Regions from separate parts of the Alteromonas sp. G4i35 genome, predicted to be linked through region 2. Evidence: predicted binding sites of a transcription regulator. Region 2 holds the regulator's gene; each other region holds the start of a gene.
The links. The regulator sigma-54, encoded in region 2, starts transcription at its own class of promoters, with help from an activator protein. The targets are predictions, from matches to a motif close to GTTGGCACGNNNNTNGNNT.
Positions count from the first base shown of each region.

Region 1: ACFI6L_RS02965 (flagellar assembly protein T N-terminal domain-containing protein) is a predicted target of sigma-54. The motif match lies at 1,869-1,887, and genes of this name have one in related genera.
Region 3: ACFI6L_RS06320 (DUF2884 family protein) is a predicted target of sigma-54. The motif match lies at 2,299-2,317, and genes of this name have one in related genera.

Region 1 covers NZ_JBHNZD010000004.1:10,185-14,427, forward strand. Annotated here, with positions in the region: gene ACFI6L_RS02960 (transglutaminase-like cysteine peptidase) at 1-468, opposite strand, end outside; gene ACFI6L_RS02965 (flagellar assembly protein T N-terminal domain-containing protein) at 623-1,804, opposite strand; gene ACFI6L_RS02970 (LPP20 family lipoprotein) at 2,104-2,589, shown strand; gene flgN (flagellar export chaperone FlgN) at 2,735-3,166, opposite strand; gene flgM (flagellar biosynthesis anti-sigma factor FlgM) at 3,206-3,535, opposite strand; gene flgA (flagellar basal body P-ring formation chaperone FlgA) at 3,638-4,243, opposite strand, start outside.
Region 2 covers NZ_JBHNZD010000025.1:72,176-76,418, forward strand. Annotated here, with positions in the region: gene lptA (lipopolysaccharide transport periplasmic protein LptA) at 1-45, shown strand, start outside; gene lptB (LPS export ABC transporter ATP-binding protein) at 48-773, shown strand; gene ACFI6L_RS16145 (RNA polymerase factor sigma-54) at 847-2,328, shown strand; gene hpf (ribosome hibernation promoting factor) at 2,359-2,646, shown strand; gene ptsN (PTS IIA-like nitrogen regulatory protein PtsN) at 2,660-3,103, shown strand; gene rapZ (RNase adapter RapZ) at 3,188-4,033, shown strand; gene ACFI6L_RS16165 (HPr family phosphocarrier protein) at 4,033-4,243, shown strand, end outside.
Region 3 covers NZ_JBHNZD010000008.1:29,192-33,434, reverse strand. Annotated here, with positions in the region: gene ACFI6L_RS06330 (sodium-dependent transporter) at 1-258, shown strand, start outside; gene ACFI6L_RS06325 (NAD-dependent epimerase/dehydratase family protein) at 372-1,184, opposite strand; gene ACFI6L_RS06320 (DUF2884 family protein) at 1,351-2,181, opposite strand; gene ACFI6L_RS06315 (hypothetical protein) at 2,528-2,719, shown strand; gene ACFI6L_RS06310 (mechanosensitive ion channel family protein) at 2,795-4,132, opposite strand; gene ACFI6L_RS06305 (acyltransferase) at 4,136-4,243, opposite strand, start outside.

The sequences.
Region 1 (4,243 bases), on a different contig from region 2:
GGTATCATAGTATCCTAAAACCATGTGTGCTTGTGTTACTCGACTTCTACCAATCTTCGCTTTTACATAAATTAGGCGAAGTTTAGAACTATCGATACCTAAGTGTAGCAGAGCTACGTATTTTGCAATGGCATAATCCTCACAATCTCCGCGAGAATGGCCAAAAAGTTCAGAAGGGGTTGCCCAGTAGTCTTTTTCTTTAAACACAATATCGTCAGTAGCATACTGAATATGCTCATCAAAGAAAGCGTTTACACCAAGCAATTGATCTTTGACACCCTTACTTTCAAGAGCGTGTAGGGCAGCTTCTAGCGCTGCAACGTGTGATGCTTTATCAGCTCCAAATTTATTTTTTACTTCCTGTTCAAGCTTTGGAAACTCGATTACATACTGATCCTTCATTTGCTGTCCAGCCAGTAGCAGGGCCACTAATGCTAAGCAGTGCGACGCAAATAGAGAAAGGGTCATAACTTCATTATTTTAGTTATACTAAAGTATAGGCGAGAGTAACCGTCTTCACCTAAAGTTTAAGTATAATTTGCTATACGTAGTTATAGGTATAACATGGCTGTGCTGATAAACCAACCATGATTTCGAATGCTAAAGTGGAAATCGAGAAAGACTATTTTTTTACTACAAAATCGTGTTCTTGAATGTTTGCGATAATTCCTGCACCTTCGTTTACTACTAGAGACGAATTACCGTAGGCACTACTCACTACAAATTTGCCAGGATATAGTGAGTACTGTAAGTATTTACGGCCACGGTTATCGACAATCTCTTTAGCTTGATAAAGGTATAGTTCATCTTTTTCAGAAATGCCATTGTCTCTGCCTAAAGATACAGAAATTTTATCGCCGGCAACATTAATCACTCTACCTGTCATTGGCTGGCATGCAGTGGCTTCTTTTATGTCTTCAATCGCTTCTGCTATTGTCGCGTTGACAGTTTGCCCATAAAGCGACTGCCAAAACTTCGTCGAAAATTCATCTACATCTTCGAATCTGTCGAATGTCCATTCTCCTTGATTCTGATAAGACTTAGTCAACAACAGGCCTCCATTAATGCCGTCATAGACCTGAATGGTCATAGCAAAGGAGCGTCGAGAAGTACCCTCACGCCACGGTGTAAAAACCGAAGCCTCTTCCCGTGTCACGCTTAAATCATCTATCATGCCCACCAGCACAAATTGAGTATTACTTTGCGCTGAAAGCGTGCGTACATTTTGGTCAGTATATCGACTGTCAAATTTTGCAGTATGTGGCGCGATATAGATAATATCTAGGTTTTCAGTTTTATTTCGCATGGTCTGCGCTAACTGCTGGGTGAATGAAGCATCGAAATTGGGAATATTACCCTGTGTTAATTGCGCTCTGTTACGTACCCTGAAATGTGTGGTAGCGAAATGTTTTTGGTCATTTTGTGCGGCACACACTTTTCCTCTTGGAAAAATGTCAGCGCGAATACTTACCGTAATCACATCGCCGCTATAAACTTCATCAACTAGTTCCAGTTGTTCAACTTCGCCGGTAGAGTGAATGGTCATCTCTTCATTTTTAAGAAGACCATTTGTAAGCTTGGCGACACTATGAACTGATGCGCCTGCAAAAAGCATGGCTTGCTTAAGTGCCTCTTGGGTAGCCGCATGTCTGGCAGTTTCCTTATCACCATTTCGCACCACAGCCTGTCCTGTAGCCTCGTACCACACGGCATTTGCTTGCCCAACCAAAAATGCAAACAGGCAAATTACCGCCACGACTGCATTTAAAATAGTTACCAGCTTTGTTTTGCTAATATGTCGCACCGCACACCTCTGGAGGTTTTTATCTAACTGCGCTATGCAAAGCGCCCGGTTTATGAAGCGAAGTATGCGAAAAGAGTGCCAGTTGATGTGGTTTGTCGCCATTAAATCAATCGGGCGCATATCTTGCACATATCTTGCAACGCGTATCTTGCTAAAGGTTTGTAAAACGCGTCAGTTTAGATATGTCAAAATCTGCTACCGCGAGTATGGCAGTATCTCGTAGTTACAAGGCTGCCACCGACGAGAGCAGCGTAACTACACATTTGATTTTATTAATAATGTAATTTGGAAATGAAACTATGTGCTTGAAAAAAATACATAAATCAAAATCGCTGCTGCTGTCTTGCTTTCTTGGTTTAGCAATAAGCACTGGTGGATGCGGCATTATTGATAAACACGTTGAGTGGGAAACAATAGAACCAGAAAGCTATCCCGTGCTCAAGGCGGTAGGCTATGCGCCAATTTCTTCTCAGCACGGCGAAAGCGACAGCATGAAGCTTATAATGGCGATGAAAGCGTCAAAATTAGATGCATACCGAGAGCTCACTGAACAAGTCTATGGTCAAAAAATTGAAGGCAATCAGTCTCTGTCTCACTTGGTTATAGATAGCGAAACATTGCGAGCATCTGTAGAGGGGGTCATTAGAGGCGCTGAAGTCGTAAAAGCCTATCCGGTAGGTGAAGATACATACGTCACCGAACTCGCTTTAGATATGCAGCAGGTTTACGATATATATCTGTCGACCGCAAAACCGCGCCGAGTAAAGGATGTTAAGTATTATTAAACATTAGCGAAAGGGGAGTTTGCGCAAGTGGCTGTATCGTGAAGTCTTAAATCATGCGCAAATTCACAGAGGTATAATTTACTTTTACCGGTTAAGGCTTAATGGTTAAAGCTCGCTGAGTGGGGTTTACTGAAATCGCAAAAAATTAGGCGCTCACTCCCGACCCTAAAGTCCCGCCTTTCGGCTTTCCTTTTTTGTCATAGGTGAGCGATTCTTTGGCACGAACTTCCATCATCAAGTTACGTAAGTGTGTGAGGCGTAGCTGTCCTTGCTCTACGGCTTTTTGATTGACTTGTGTGCGGTATTTGCAATCGTCCAGAAGTTTCTTTGCATTAGCCATTAATGCTTCATCTTCTTCTGACATTGAGCCTTGATCGCTAATTGTGCGCTCAATGCTTCCATCGAGAGCCTGAATAGACGTTAACAGTGCTGTCTTTTCGTCTAATAAGTTCATTAAAGATTCTGCGTCTCGCGAACTGATAAGTTGCAATTCTTTTTCAAGCAATACGGCAAGTGAAGACAGTTGCTCCACTTGCTTTATTAGTGCTTGTGTCAATTGGCTTTCTTGTTCAGTCACGTTAGCTCTCTTCTGGTTAGTTACGAGTTTTGTCGCTCACTATTTAGCGCCAAAAATCTCACCTTCTAGTTTTGCAATCTTGTTGGCAAGCACTTCAGGATTAACTTTATACTCGCCACTTTGAATCGCTCGCTTAAGGCGATCGACTTTATCTTGGTTCACAGGCGCTTCCGAACCTTTCTTCTGAACCTGGTTGAGCTGCTGAGCAGATTGCGTCAACGATACAGAATCCTGACGCGGAACTGATGCGGTTTGCGCAGCCTGTGTTGATGCCTGCTGTGGAGATTGCTGCGTTTGGTTTTGCTGCGCAACCTTTCCATTATCAACGGGTGTTTTCGGTAACCCATTGTTTATATTGTTAATTGCCATAATTAGTCCTCACTACTTTTTCGCCTCTGTAAAGTGTATCGGCCTTTCGGCTAATTTCTTTAGCTAAATTGTGAACAAAAAAGTAGATATTCGCTGCCTCGTTTATAAGTGTATCACGACTTCTTCAGGGCTTGCGACTCTTGCTATCACCGCCTTTTGGCTACTGGCATTAATTACCTTAATATTGTCACCAACAACACCGTCTTGCTGAGCGATTCCGGCTGTTTTCACTTCCATACCTGCTACCTCAGCAGTTATGGTAATTCTGTCGCCTTTGCACACAAAGCATAGCATATTTGACTGTATAGCTTGTCCGTCAGTCACTCGGCGTTTTATTCTAGCCCCAATAAGTGCTTCTAGCTCAGTAAATGCGGTATGGCGCAATCGTCTTACATCAACTTTTGCCAGAGAGAGATTCGATGATGTTAGTACGGTTCCTGGACTTATTGCGCCTTGAGTGACAACAATTTCTTTGGTACGCGTTACTTGCCCGCTGGTAAAAAGGTACCATTCATTATTTCTACAGCTCACTCTAACTGATATATACGATTGGCTCAGCGCTTCTTGCGACGCGTTGTATTCGAACCCAGTTGGGCAGTCAGGAATATTTATCCTATCGTCTATCTTCACAATAGACACATCAATGCTAGTATCCTGCGTATTATCAGCAAGTTGAGTTATTAGGTATTGTTTTGCGCCTTCTTCAAC
Region 2 (4,243 bases):
ACTTCGTCTAAGAAAGACAAAAAAGACAACGAGGGCAATGAATAGCAATGGCAACTTTGAGCGCTAAAAATCTTGCTAAGGCTTACAAGTCAAGACAGGTTGTTCGAGATGTAAGTCTGTCTGTCTCAACGGGTCAAATTGTTGGTCTTCTTGGCCCAAATGGCGCTGGTAAGACCACCACATTCTACATGATTGTTGGTTTAGTGAATCTGGATAAAGGCAAAATTGAAATCGACGACAATGAGCTAACTCATCAGCCCATGCACGAGCGCGCACGCCGCGGAATTGGCTACCTACCGCAGGAAGCCTCTATTTTCAGAAAGCTCACAGTGCATGAAAATATCATGGCCATTTTGCAAACCCGTAAAGATTTAAATTCACAACAGCAAGAAGAAGAAGCAGATGCGCTACTTGATGAATTTAATATTAACCATATACGTAATAGTACGGGGATGAGTTTGTCAGGGGGCGAACGCCGTCGCGTTGAGATTGCCCGCGCTCTGGCAGCAAAACCGCAATTTATTTTGTTAGACGAACCATTTGCTGGTGTTGATCCAATATCAGTTAATGATATAAAGAAGATAATACAACATCTTCGCGATAGGGGTATTGGAATCCTTATCACGGACCATAACGTACGAGAGACATTGGATGTTTGTGAAAAGGCGTACATTGTGAGTCATGGCGAGCTTATTGCGCAAGGAACGGCGGAACAGGTTTTAAGTAATCAAAAAGTAAGGGATGTATACCTAGGCGAACAATTCAGGCTATAGTTAATGTAACCGAATTGTCATTTTTCAGTTTCGCTCTGGTATATTCAATTTAGAGCATTTAAATAAGACGTAGATGAAACCATCTTTACAGCTAAAATTTAGCCAACAACTTACCATGACACCACAGCTTCAGCAGGCCATTAAACTGCTGCAGCTTTCTACACTTGATCTTCAACAAGAGATCCAAGAAGCGCTCGATTCTAATCCGCTATTAGAAGTTGAAGAAGGTAACGACGAGCCGCAACTAGAAAAGAACAATATCGACAACGATGACAGCGGTTCTGAGGCCACTGCTTCTGCATCTAGTGACACGTTAGAAGCCGGCGATGCACTTGAGAAAAACGATCTTCCCGATGAGCTGCCAATCGACAGCACATGGGACGAATACTATTCTGCTTCATCTTCGCCTGCTCCGGGTCCATCCAATGACGACGAGCAAATCTTCCAAGGTGAGACTACTGAAGATATTCAAGAGCACCTTCTTTGGCAAATGCGCCTTACCCATTTCTCGGATACCGATCGCGCAATCGCTACAGCAATCATCGACTCTATTGACGAGTCAGGTTATTTAACCGTTACCCTTGATGATATTTTAGAAGCGGTTAACGATGATGATATGGAAGAGCCGATTGAAATGGACGAAATAGAATGTGTGCTAAAGCGCATTCAGATGTTCGACCCTATTGGTTCTGGCTCACGCTCTCCACAAGAATGTTTGATGGTGCAATTGCGCCAATTTTCAGAAGACACACCGTGGCTTGCTGAAGCAAAGCAACTAATTGAAGAGTACTCTGACTTACTGAGCAGCAAAGACTATCGTACGCTTATGCGTAAAAGCCGATTGAAAGAAGATCAGCTACGCGAGGCAATGCGTTTACTGCAAACCTTGAATCCTCGCCCAGGTAGTGCTTTAGTTACTAAAGAGCCTGAGTACGTTATTCCTGATGTCTCAGTAACTAAGAAAAATGGCCGTTGGGTGGTTGAGCTGAACCCCGACAGTCTGCCTAAATTAAGCGTAAATCAACAATACGCTGCAATGAGTCGCCGTGCCAAGAATAGTAGCGATTCACAATTCATCCGCTCACACATGCAAGAGGCTAAGTGGTTCATAAAGAGCCTTGAATCTCGTAACGAAACCTTAATGAAGGTTGCAAACTGCATTGTGCAGCAGCAAATGGGCTTTTTTGAGCACGGCCCGGAAATGATGAAACCAATGGTGCTAAATGATGTCGCAGAAATGGTAGATATGCACGAATCCACTATTTCGCGAGTGACAACGCAAAAGTACATGCATACGCCACGTGGAATCTTCGAATTGAAGTATTTCTTCTCAAGCCACGTTGCAACAGAGTCTGGTGGTGAATGTTCATCTACAGCGATTCGTGCATTGATCAAGAAATTAGTGGCCGCTGAAAAGCCTAGCAAGCCGCTAAGTGATAGCAAGATTGCTTCATTGTTGGCCGAACAAGGCATTAAAGTTGCCCGGCGAACAATAGCAAAGTACCGGGAATCGTTGTCGATCCCGCCGTCGAACCAACGCAAAAGCCTTATTTAATCGGGCTTAATAATATAAGGAAGACGAAATATGCAAATCAACCTTACTGGTCATCATGTCGAAATCACCGACTCTTTGCGTAATTATGTCGATACGAAGTTCAGCAAACTTGAACGTCACTTTGATCACATTTCTAATGTGCATGTCATCCTGAACGTTGAAAAATTAAATCAAAAAGCCGAAGCGACCGTTCATTTAAGTGGCGCTGAAGTATTCGCATCCTCAGAAAATACCGACATGTATGCGGCGATTGACAGCATGGTTGATAAACTCGACCGGCAGGTAATCAAGCATAAGGAAAAACTGAAAAAACATTAGTAGTTAATTAAGCATGGATATACAAGCCATCGTAAGTCTGGACCGCACCGAGTGTGCGGTTCAGTGTAATAGTAAAAAGCGAATTCTTGAGATCATCGCTGATATCGCTGCCAAGCAAAACGAGAACATTGATCAGGCAACGGTACTCAACAGTTTGATGGCTCGAGAGCGTATGGGTAGTACAGGCATTGGCAATGGTATCGCCCTGCCCCACGGGCGCCTGCCGGGCCTTGAAAAAGTGATCGCCATTGTTGTAACCAGCACGCCAGCAATCGACTTCGACGCCCTTGACGAGAAACCCGTAGACATCTTTTTTGCGCTACTCGTTCCCGAGGAACAGACCGAAGGACACCTTCAAACGCTGGCCACCGTGGCTGGTAAACTAAGCGACAAAGAAACGATTAAAGCAATACGTCGCGCAACGACAAGCGACGATATTCTATCTGCATTAAGTTAAACATTAAGCGCCTATTAACCGTTTAGTGGGCGCCTAATTCAACAACGCGTATGTGATAAAACCAGAGTATTAGGGAGAAAGTAGGTGAAGCTGATAATAATCAGTGGTCGTTCAGGGTCTGGTAAGTCTGTCGCACTTCGCGCATTGGAAGATTTAGGTTATTACTGTGTTGATAATATACCGGTAAACTTACTTCCCACTTTAACCCATACAGTTGTTGACGAGTACGATCAGGTTGCGGTAAGTATCGATGTGAGAAACTTACCCAAAAATCCTGACGATTTGGTAGAAATTCTAGACTACCTGCCTTCTTCGTGGTCGATGACCATTGTTTACATTGACGCGAGCGATGATGTACTGGTTAAGCGTTTTAGCGAAACACGTCGTCTTCACCCTCTTGCCAAGCTCAATAAGTCGCTTTCAGAAGCCATTAAAGCCGAGTCTGCGCTACTTGCTCCTATTGCTGAGCGCGCAGATTTATATCTAGATACAGATAAGCTTACCATTCACCAACTGGCAGAGTTAATTCGAGAGCGTATCCTGGGTAAGAAAAGCTCACGCCTTGTGCTTGTGTTTGAGTCGTTTGGCTTTAAGCACGGCATTCCTAAAGATGCGGATTACGTTTTTGATGCCCGCTTTTTACCTAACCCCCACTGGGAGCCCGACCTTAAACATCTGACCGGATTAGACGCACCAGTAGAAGTATTTTTGGGGTCGCAGCCTGTAGTGACCAAGTTCATTTGGCAAATTCAGAATTTAATAACGACATGGCTGCCTCATTTAGAGCGCAATAACAGAAGTTACGTAACCGTAGCCATTGGCTGTACTGGCGGGCAACACCGTTCGGTTTATATCGCACAGACCCTGTCGAAAACCTTCAGTGAAATACACCCTGATGTTCAAATTCGCCATAGAGAGCTGAATCAGTAATGACTATTCAAAAAACGCTAACTATCGTCAATAAGTTAGGGTTGCATGCAAGAGCGGCGACCCAACTGGTTAAACTGGCTAATCAATTCGACGCTAAAATCATCTTAAAAAAAGGCGATAAAGAAGCAGACGCAAGCAGTGTATTGGGATTAATGATGCTTGAAAGCCATCAAGGTGAACAGGTAGACGTGATTGTGGACGGCAGTGATG
Region 3 (4,243 bases), on a different contig from region 2:
CTGTTTGATGTCATTTACGATGTGTTCTACGACACGATTTTGCCTTTAAACGGCTTGCTAATTTGTTTGTTTGTTATTTATCGTTGGAAGAGTGCAAACTTCAATGCTTCTTTGGAAGAGGGCAGCAGTGGTTACAAAGGTAGCTGGTTTGAAAAATACGTGGATATATCGCTGAAAACCTTTATTCCACTTATTTTACTCGTGATTTTTGTAAACACGGTAGCGGTAAAATACTTCGGGTTGAGCCTATTCGGATAGTCAGGTTTTACAAGAAATGACGTGAGCTAGCAGTGAGCTCAACTTAAAAACGGCAAGCCTAAAGCTTGCCGTTTTTGTTTGTGTCAGAGTATGTATTTTCACTAAGTGAAAGCCTAAAACATGCGATAGGGGTCGCTATACTCTGGTGTAATATTTAGCCTTGCCCAGCTTTGTGCGGCGTCAATCACTTTGCCAGCAGGTTCCGCTTCAGTATCAGAAAAGCGAGGAGCATCAATATCCATCGCCTTCGCTGCATCCACGTAATAAATACCGCGCTTAGGATGAGACAAGCTGCAAAGGTGAATAACATCGTTAAGCGGCTTGCCACAAATGATGGTCGTCAGCGCTGATACAATGTCGTACACATGTACAAGGTTTATTCGCTTATTTCCTGCATCTAACTGTTTTCCACTTAACGAGCGGGCGGGGTGACGGTCTGGGCCTACTAAACCGGCTAGGCGAACAATACTGATATCAACCTGACCTCGTTTAGACAATAAATAGTCTTCAATAGTCACGTGGGCTTTGGCCGAGGCTGTTTGCGGCTGTGTAGTGCTGACTTCGGACACTACCTCATTTGTTGCATCGCCGTAAACCGACGTGGTGCTGATAAACACGATATGCGCTACCTTTACGCTGATGGCTGCGTCTATCAACTGCTGCATATTGTTGGTGTATGACGCGAGATCTGTGTTTCTCCTGCCAGGGGGAATATTTAGCAACAAGGTAGCGTTTGGCAAATGGTTACAAAGCGCTGATGTATCTTCGCCCAGGGCATATTCAATTGCGGTGATACCTTGGTCTTGTAACGCGAGACGTTTCTGTTGGCTTCGAGTGGTGCCAACAATATTGACCTTACCTGAAAGTGCGTTGCCCACATAGCTGGCTAACCAGCCGTAGCCACTAATTACTACATTTTGAGTCATCAATTAAATACCCCTTTGTTTAGGGCTTAAGAGTACATTAATTGAAGGGCGGTTGTCGTTAACTGTAAAAATGAAAAACCGACTGGGTTACAGTCGGTTTTCTAAGGTGAGTGGTTAGCGTTGCAAGTCGTTTCGTTTTGCGCGTTTAGTTCGCTAAATGTTCCAACTACATTTTCATTTCGTCGTTGTGGTCATGGTGGTTGCCTTGATCAATATCTAGCAGGTTCAAGTCATCTAGCCCCGATATGGATGCCTGCATTTTGCCTTCGGCATAATCTGCTTTCTTCAGTACCTTACACAATGCATCGCCTTTTTCTTCTAGCGCAGCCGCTTGGCTTTCTAAGCGATATTCTAAATCTTCACCCCAGCGCTCCATCTTTTGCTCAAACTCAGACATATCACCGCCTTCCCACAACATTTGTGTTCCTACCGCAATAAGTATTCTACCCATAGACTCACTGATTAAAGACTCAATTTGCGCTTCGAATTCTTGCTCCCAGCTTTCGTCAAACCAACCTGGCTCATCGAATTTAGTTGAATCAACGCGAATATTCCCTGCGTCATCATAGAATGAAGTGTTTAGTTTGGTTTCAAGTGAGTCGAACAGTTCACGAAAATCGTCACCCATTTGATCGCCGCCTAACAGTTCAGTAAATACTTCAGTTACTGCCACGTTGGCAATTTGCAGCCCTTCACTGGCGATATTCAAGGTCATAGGGATGGCGATATCAATGTTGTTGTAATATTCACTTACCCAGCGCTGTTGTTCGCTGTCAAGCGATACTGGTTCGCCGTTAATGGTCATATTGTGATGGGAGTCAATCGTCATCACTGAGCCATTGTCCATCTGTACCGTTAGATCACCTTGGTAATATTGAATATGACCATCAAGCTCCATGTCACAACTGTTGTTTTGAAAGCTGCTGTCATGCGCCAATGCGTGGCCGCTCATTAAAGTACTGGTAAGGGCAACTGAAAGTAATAGTTTCTTAGACATTGTTCATTCCTTAATTTACGTGTGACGCGTTAACGAAAGTGCTCGAAGCAAACTGCAATGCGTTGTAGTGTCACTGTCAGATAGACGCTAACGATACTCGCTGTTATACCTAAGGTAGAGCAATGGCCTTGCCAATATTTAAAGTCTATATCTTTCAAATGGTTAGTGATATTTGATGATTTCTTTATGCTCTGCTAAATACACTATTTAGTGAGATTACCAACTAATTAGTAGTTTTGACTAAGATCAATTAATACCAATAGCGGTACATTTAAGCCAATCCAAGCATGGTTAAATCTTATTTATTGGTGCATAATACCGCCAATATTTTTAAGGGGTTATCACAATGGCTGATTGGATTAATGCAATTATGTTTGGTGTTGCGCTAATTGCCTTTACGCTAGGGCTAAGCAGCATCGTTATGGGCTTTATGACTGCTAAAGCAGGTGCTGAAGGTATGCAGGAAAAAATCGAGTACGGTTTTTTTGGCGTTACTGGTTTAGTACTTTGCTTACTGATGGCCTACGCATTGGCTTAAGCGATAAGCATTAAAAAAACCGGCTATCTCAGCCGGTTTTTTTTCGTCTTGAACAAGTCTTTATTCATCACTGCCTTATCGATTAGGTTCGCTCTTCTCCAGAGCATCCTCAGGCGCATTGTCGCTTTCGGGACTGTTTCTATAAGCGCTTTGTTCGCGATGGGCAAGCAGCGACAAATGTCCATCACGTTGATAAGCGCGTAAATCGAACAAATCCAGCATAGCCATAACGTGGTCGAAAATATCCGCCTGTACTTTTTCGTACCTCACCCATTCCTTTTGTGCACTGAAGCAGTAAATTTCTAAAGGTAAACCAAGCTCATTAGGCGGTAGCTGCCTAACCATTAGGGTTAGTTCTTGGTTTATATCCGGGTGCTTGCGCAAGTATGCCTCTAAATAAGCTCTAAAAGTGCCGATGTTGGTAAGGCGACGGCTGTTTAGCAGATCCGACTCATCAATGGAGTAGTCTCGGTGATAAGCGCGGAGCTCATTTTTCTTCTTATCGATATATTCGTTGATATAGCGAATTTTCGAAAAGCGCTCTAGCATATCGTTGTCACAAAGCTTAATAGAGTGCACATCAATATAAATGGCGCGCTTAATTCTGCGTCCGCCAGACTCTTGCATACCGCGCCAGTTCTTAACTGCTTCTGTAGTAAGGCTGTAAGTCGGCAGCGTAGAAATGGTTTTATCCCAGTTCTGTACTTTGACGTTGGTAAGGCCTATCTCGAGTATTTCACCATCTACTTCATACTTAGGCATGGCAATCCAGTCGCCCGTATTAAACATGCGGTTAGCGGCTATTTGAATGCCGGCAACAAAGCCCAGAATGGTGTCTCTGAATATCAATAGTAAAACAGCGGCAATGGCGGTTAAGCCAGACACAATAAGTAGCGGGCTTCTGTCTACAATTAAAGAGATACTTAATAGTATGGTGACAATAGCAAATGCCAATTTGGTAACTTGAATAAAGCCAGTGATAGGTGCGCGTTTAGCAAGCGCTGAGGCGTTATAAACGTCTTCCACTGTGCTCAACATGGCATATAAGGCAAGAAGGCCGCTATATAGCATGTATAGCTGAGCGCTCTTTATCACCATACCGTGCATCACGGCTTCATCGCTAATAAGTACCGGTGTGGTTAAGTAAATAAACAGGGCAGGAAACAGGTGCATTAAGCGACGGAAAAATCCGTGCTGCTGCAAGGCGTTGTCCCAGAGGTTATTGGATTTGTATACCCAACTGGCTATCTGGGGGCGCACCAATAGCCTTGCGATAATATAGATTACCGCCGACACCACTAAAATACTACTTAGTGCGATGACGTTATACAGCGGATCTTCAGTAGTAAGATTCGGGAAAATATCATTAACTATGTGAATAAAGTTATCGCGTACTGAAGCACTGACTTCCATTAATTACGACTCCAACATTTTCTTTATACGGTTGTCTTTATTTTCCCATAGACCGTTCAACCAGTTTTGGAAATAAAGACGAAACTCAGACTCAGTGCGTTCTGAATGCTG